DNA from 2 places in the Actinoplanes sp. NPDC049265 genome. Region 1 is predicted to be linked to the other one. Evidence: riboswitches for the same ligand, from Rfam matches in the RefSeq annotation. Region 1 holds a riboswitch; the other holds the start of a gene.
What was found. A riboswitch is a leader RNA that binds a small molecule or an ion and turns the genes downstream of it on or off. The one in region 1 is predicted to bind ZMP and ZTP.
Positions count from the first base shown of each region.

Region 2: linked by a shared signal. The riboswitch ahead of ACGFIO_RS21530 (bifunctional 5,10-methylenetetrahydrofolate dehydrogenase/5,10-methenyltetrahydrofolate cyclohydrolase) and the one ahead of ACGFIO_RS14695 (glycine hydroxymethyltransferase) in region 1 are both predicted to bind ZMP and ZTP.

Region 1 covers NZ_JBICSP010000005.1:31,114-34,509, reverse strand. The annotation lists gene ACGFIO_RS14695 (glycine hydroxymethyltransferase) at 692-2,107, opposite strand; ZMP/ZTP riboswitch at 2,129-2,226, opposite strand; gene ACGFIO_RS14690 (cation:proton antiporter) at 2,256-3,396, shown strand, end outside.
Region 2 covers NZ_JBICSP010000008.1:294,079-297,474, reverse strand. The annotation lists partial or broken gene ACGFIO_RS21540 (hypothetical protein) at 1-731, shown strand, start outside; gene ACGFIO_RS21535 (hypothetical protein) at 746-1,615, shown strand; ZMP/ZTP riboswitch at 1,826-1,910, shown strand; gene ACGFIO_RS21530 (bifunctional 5,10-methylenetetrahydrofolate dehydrogenase/5,10-methenyltetrahydrofolate cyclohydrolase) at 1,923-2,786, shown strand; gene ACGFIO_RS21525 (SRPBCC family protein) at 2,829-3,284, shown strand; gene ACGFIO_RS21520 (glycoside hydrolase family 26 protein) at 3,318-3,396, opposite strand, start outside.

The DNA.
Region 1 (3,396 bases):
TCCGTGGCTTGGGGCAGGTCCGTGGCTTGGGGCAGGTCCAGGGCGTGAGGTGCCCGGTGCCGAAGTCGTCGAGTGCGATGCGTACGCCGAGCGCCCGGATCTGCGGGCTTGGGGCGCGAGACCGGTCAGAGGATCGCGTGCGGCGTGCGGCGTGCGGGTCCGGGAAATGCGGAGAGTCCGGCGTGAGGGGCCGGTCGGGGGATGGCACACGCCCAAGCCGAATCGCGTTCGGAACGCAGGCGGTGCGGGAATCAGCTCTTGCTGTTGGCGCCGTGTAGCCGGCGTTATGGTCAGGAAGAGCACCTCGGGGCCCCGTCGAGTAGGGCGGGTGTCAACGGCGGCCGAATCCAGCATTCACGCGTCGCCGACAGCGGGGCTGGGGCGGCGGCCTGGTTCGGAGGGTGACCACTTACGCAGGTGGAGCGAAGCGACCCTCGGCGGGAGCTGCGGTCAGCACCACCCACTCGGCTGCGACAGCTTGTTCTTGATTTCGAGAACCGCGACCCGCCTCGGCCCGCGAACTCCGCCCGCGCCTCGTCGTACGAATGGGGTGAGACCGCTGCCCTCGGCGAATGGGGTGAGACTGCCTGGCTCGGCAAGTGGGGTGAGACTGCCTGGCCCGGCAAGTGGGGTGAGACTGCCGGCCTCGGCGGACGGGGTGACCGGCCGCCGAGGCCTGGTGGGTTGAAACTCAGCCCAGGTCGACTGAGGGGTAGAGCGGGAACGGGGCCAGCAGCTCGGTGGCCTGCTTGCTGACGCGGTCGGCGAGGGCCGGGTCCAGGGTGTACTTGGCCTTGGAACCCTCGGCGGGGGTGGTCTGGGTGAGCACCGTGTGCATCAGCTCGGCGATCTGGTCCATCTCGGCCACACCGAGGCCTCGGGACGTCAGGGCGGGGGTGCCGATGCGGATGCCGGAGGTGTACCAGGCGCCGTTCGGGTCCTGGGGGATGGCGTTGCGGTTGGTGACGATGCCGGAGTCGAGCAGGGCCTGCTCGGCCTGGCGGCCGGTCAGACCGAACGGGTGGACGTCGACCAGGACCAGGTGGTTGTCGGTGCCGCCGGAGACCAGCTGGACGCCGCGCCTGGTCAGGCCCTCGGCCAGGGCCTGGGCGTTGGTGACGATCTGCTGGGCGTACGTCTGGAAGGACGGCTGGCGGGCCTCGGCGAACGCGACCGCCTTGGCCGCCATGACGTGGGCCAGCGGGCCGCCGAGGACCATCGGGCAGCCGCGGTCGACCTGGTCCTTGAGTTCAGGGCCGCACAGGACGGCGCCGCCGCGGGGGCCGCGCAGGCTCTTGTGGGTGGTCGTGGTGACGATGTGGGCGTGCGGGATCGGGTCGAAGTCGCCGGTGAAGACCTTGCCGGCGACAAGTCCGGCGAAGTGGGCCATGTCCACCATGAAGGTCGCGCCCACCTCGTCGGCGATCTCGCGCATGATGCGGAAATTCACCTTGCGGGGGTACGCCGAGTAGCCGCCGACGATCACCAGGGGCTTGAACTCGCGCGCCGTGGCCCGCAACGCGTCGTAGTCGATCTGGCCGGTGGCCCGGTCGACGCCGTAGCTGCGCTGGTCGAACATCTTGCCGCTGATGTTGGGGCGGAAGCCGTGGGTGAGATGGCCGCCGGCGTCCAGTGACATGCCGAGCATGCGCTGGTTGCCGAACGCGGCCCGCAGCTCGGCCCACTCGGCGTCGCTCAGGTCGTTGACCTGGCGCTTCTCGAACTTCTTGAGCGCCGGCACCTCAACCCGGTCGGCGAGGATGGCCCAGTAGGCGACCAGGTTGGCGTCGATGCCGGAGTGCGGCTGCACGTACGCGTACGGCGAGTTGAACAGCTCGCGGGCGTGCTCGGTGGCGACCGACTCGACGGTGTCGACGTTCTGGCAGCCGGCGTAGAAGCGGCGGCCGATGGTGCCCTCGGCGTACTTGTCGGACAGCCAGTTGCCCATGGCCAGCAGGACGGCCGGAGACGCGTAGTTTTCACTGGCGATCAGCTTGAGCGACTCACGCTGGTCGGTGAGCTCCTGGGCGATCGCGTCGGCGATGCGCGGCTCGATCTGGCGCACAACATCCAGCGCGGAGCGGAAAGCAGTCGATTCGGCGTTCATCGGACCTCCCTATCACGAGTTCGTGGAGGCCCAGGCGCGCGGCAGCTGTCTTCGTCTCCTTCGACGAGGCCGCTCCACGATGGTTGACCCATCCGAACACGCCAGTCACGGCCCGGCGCAAGCATACCGGTGCCCTAGGTTGATCAACGTGAACGGTGTGGAGATCCTGCTCATCATCGGGCTCGGTATCGCGGTGTCCGCGGCCGCCAAACGTCGAGGCGTCGAACCGGGGCTGGTCATCGTGGTGCTGGCGGCGGCCGCCTCCTTCATACCGGGGCTGCCTAGGCTCGAACTGGAGAGCGAGCTGATCCTGGCCATCGTGGTTCCGCCGCTGCTCTACTCGGGTGCGCGCGGCGCCGCCGCCAGTTCGCTGGGCGCCAACCTGCGGCCGATCATCACGCTCGGTGTCGCCCTGGTCGTCCTGACCACGGCGGCGCTCGGCCTGATCTCGTCCTGGATCCTGCCGTCGATGGGGCTGGCGGCGGCGTTCGTGCTGGGTGCGGTGCTCGCCCCGCCGGACACGATCACCACCGTGTCGCACGGCGGCGAGCTCGGGCTGCCGAGACGCGTCACCTCGATCCTCACCGGCGAGAGCCTGCTCAACGACGCGACAGCGCTGACCCTGTTCTCGATCGCGGTGGCGGCGGTCAGCGGCGAGAGCACCACCTGGATGGGCGGGGTGGGCAAGTTCCTGTACACCGCGTTCGGCGGCCTGGTGGTCGGGCTGATCCTCGGCGTCGGTGCCCTGTGGCTGCGGAAACGGCTGCACAACCCGACGCTGGAGACCTCGCTGGTGCTGCTGGTGCCGTTCACCGCCTTCCTGCTGTGCGAGGAGATCCACGCCTCCGGGATCCTCGCCGTGGTGGCCGCCTCGTTCGGGGTCACCGCCAACCTGACCTTCGACCCGAAGCATCAGTACGACGGCGCCCACCTGACGCGACTTCAGGAGGACCAGGTCTGGCCGGTGCTCGACTTCCTGCTCGAAACGTTCGTCTTCGCGTACATCGGCCTGCAGTTGAAGTTTGTTCTGAGCGACCTGGAGTTCGGGCTCGGCCGGACCCTGCTCGCCGCCGGAGTCCTGCTCGTGGCCGCGATCGCGATCCGGCTGCTCGCCGTGTTCGTGCTGTTCGGCCGCTGGTCGCTGCAGTGGAAGATGATGCACCTGCGGATGGATCGCGACCCGACGTTCAAGGCGCGCTTCGAGGACAACGTGCGTCAGCGCCGCGGTCAGCCGTTCCAGCCGCTCGGGTCGAAGGAGATCCTGCTGGTGTCGTGGACCGGCATGCGCG
Region 2 (3,396 bases), on a different contig from region 1:
TGTTCTTCGCCGGCAACGGGGTGCGGTTCCTCGGCCAGAACGGTCCGGAGATCGCCGGGCGGCTGTCCACCTTCACGTACATCCCGATCTCCATCATCGCGGCGATCGCGCTGGTCCGGGCGGTGCAGATCCTGCCGTCGCGGGACACCGCCGGGCGCCGGCACTGGGTGGCGCCGGCGCTGGCCACGCCACCGCCGACCGGGCGCAACCTGGTGGTCCGGGTGCTGGCCGGCTCGGCGCTGGTCACGTTGCTGATGATCGGCGCCCGGGCCGGGGGCTGGCCGCCGCTGGGGTCGCTGCTGCCGGGGCCGTACCTGGCCGGAGGGTTCGAGCGCTCGGTCGACGCGTACGGGGTGGACGCCGCGAAGTGGGAGCTCACCGTGCTCGGGCGGGGCAACCGGGTCGGCGGTGACGTGACGTCGGTGTCGCTGGCGTCCACCTACGGCCGGCAGGACCCGGTGCGCGAGGTCGGGCCGCTCTACTACGCCGACGAGTGGGGCCTGAACGAGGACGAGCTGGTCGCCCGGATCCGTGTCAACTACCTGGTGGTGGACCGCCGGTTGAGCACCCAGCTGCCGCAGAGCGAGGCGTACTTCGAGAACGACCCGCGGGCCGGCCGCATCACCGAGCCGCTGACCACCCGCCAGCTGACCAAGTTCGACGCGCTGACCGACGTGGACCGGCTCTACGACAACGGCACGGTGCGCATCTACCGGATGGGGGTCCAGTAGTGAACGGGCTTACCGTGCGTGAACGGGCTCGGCCCGTCCTTCGATCGACAGCGCTCCTGTTCGCGGTGGCCACGATCGCCGCGGCCGCGTCGGTGCTGGCCGGGCCGCGCGCGCTGGCCATTCCCGGCGGGATCGCGCTCGGCTGCCTGCTGCCCGGGCTGGCCCTGAACGCCCTGATCTTCCGTTACCGGGCGCTCAGCGCGGTCGAGCGGACCGTCCTGGTGCCGGGCCTGTCGCTGGCCACCATGATCGTCGCCGGGCTGGTGCTCTACGTGGCCGGCTTCAAGCTCGACCGGGTCTCCTGGTCGCTCGCCACCGCCGGGATCACGCTGGCGATGCTCGCCCTCAGGGCGGTGCCGGAGCGGGTCTGGCAGGGCGAGGAGGAGGACGACGAGGAGGGCCCGAAGACCGAGCTCATTCCCAGGATCACCGATGAGACGGCCACGCCGCTGCCCGGGCCGTTCGCGCCGCGGTCGCCCGAGCAGAGGGTCGAGCGGCGTACGGTCGTCAAGCAGCTCCTGCCGATGCTTCTGGTCCTGGCCGTGGTCGGCGGGGCCGGCTGGCTGTCGTACACCAGCTCGCAGGACAGTTACCGGGTCACCGTCACCACGCTCTACTCCGACCTGCCGGGCCCGGTCGGCAGCGACGGCGGCTGGGACGTCGACATCCGGGCGACCGGGCTGGTCGAGGCCGACGGTCCGTACTCGGTGGTGGTCACCGACCCGACCGGCAACCGGATCATCGAGCGGCGGGTGGCCGGCGGCGACGGCACCTGGGGGGCGACGCTACGGCTCCCGTCGGCCAGCCGGATGACGATCGGGTTGTATCGCGCGGGGGACACCGCCGCGTACCGCACGGTGATCGTCGCGGCCGCTCAGTCCTGACGCCGCCGCCCGGCCGCCGATCGCCGATTCAGTGGTAGCCCTGGGCGGCGTTCCGGTCGCGCATACCGCCCGGGCCTCCCACCGGCCCTTTCCGCGGGAGGCCCGGGCGGATACGCCCAGACTTACCACTGGCGATTCAGTGGTAGGCCTGAGCGGCATTCGGGTCGCGGATACCCCTCAGGGCTACCACTGGTCTGCAGGGTAGGTTGGAGATCCTCACGCGACTGGCGGCACCGAGGATGGCGACCACCATCGGGGAGCGCGGTCGTGGGTGCCGTCCGCCTGGGTGCCCACGCGGGAGAATCGCATGACTGACACAGCAAGGCTGCTGCCCGGCGCGCCGGTCGCCGAGGCGGTCCTGGCCGACGTGGCCCGCCGCGCCGCCGACCTGCGCGCCCGCGGTGTCGAGCCGTCGCTGGCGACGATCCTGGTGGGTGACGACTCGGCCAGCGCCGGCTACATCCGGATCAAGCAGAAACAGGCCGCCGAGCTGGGCTTCGTGTCCCCGCACGAGCACCTGCCGGCCGACGCCACGCAGGACGATCTGCACCGTACGATCGCCCGCTTCAACGACGACCCGGCGGTGCACGGCCTCCTGATCCAATACCCGATCCCCGGTCACCTGGACTACGACGCGGCCCTGATGACCGTCGACCCGGACATGGACGTCGACGGCATGCACCCGCTCAACCTGGGCCGGCTGTCGAGCGGCCGGCCCGGCCCGGTCCCGTGCACGCCGGCCGGCATCGAGGCGCTGCTGGCCCACTACGAGATCCCGGTCGCCGGCCACGAGGTGGTCATCCTCGGCCGTGGCGCCACCATCGGCCGGCCGCTGGCCATGCTGCTGGCCCAGAAGCGCCCGACCGCGAACGCCGCCGTCACCGTGGTGCACACCGGCGTGCCGGACTGGGCCCGCTACACCCGGCGGGCGGACGTCCTGGTCGCGGCGGCCGGCGTGCCCGGCATCGTCCAGCCCGAGCACGTCCGACCGGGCGCGACGGTGATCGGCGCCGGTGTCCGCTACGAGGGCCGCCGGCTGCTGCCCGACGTCGACGAGTCGGTGGCCGAGGTGGCCGGCGCGATCACGCCGAGGGTCGGCGGGGTCGGCCCGACCACTGTGGCCATGCTGTTCCGCAACGCGGTCGCGGCGGCCGAGCGGGCCGCCACCTGACCATCCCGCCCCGGCCGGGCGCCGCGCTGTTATCTTGCCCGCGTGAGTCAGCTGACGCTCGTCCATGAGTTCACTGTCGCGGCGCCGCCCGGTGAGGTCGGTGCGCACCTGTGCGATCCGGAACTCTACGTCGGGCTGAACCCCTATGTGGTCGCGGTGCGGGACATCCGGGAGAGCGACGGGGTCACCGAGTTCACCGCCGTGGAGCGGCTGCGGTTGGCCGGCCCGCTGCGGATGGACAACCCGATCGCGGTCCGGCTCTGGCCGGAGGAGACGGGCGAGGGCGCGCGGGTCGTCTTCGACATCCGCAGCCGGGGCGGCGTCCAGGTGCACATCGTCACCGGTCTGGTCGCCGCCGGGCCCGGTACCGCTGTCACCGATACGTTGACCGTGCGTGTGCCCGCGCTGCTGCGACGCACCGTGCGGACGACGGCGCGGGCCGGGCAGCTGAGCCGGGCGGCCGAACTCGCGAACCGGCTGAGCCGCCCCGCCGCCTGACCCGCGGCTCGGCCGCACGCATGGGGCGCCGGGTCAGGCGCTGAAGTGCGGGTCCTTGGCCATCGCGACGAACGCGGCGAGGGACTCCGGGTCGGTGTCGACGCGCCACTTC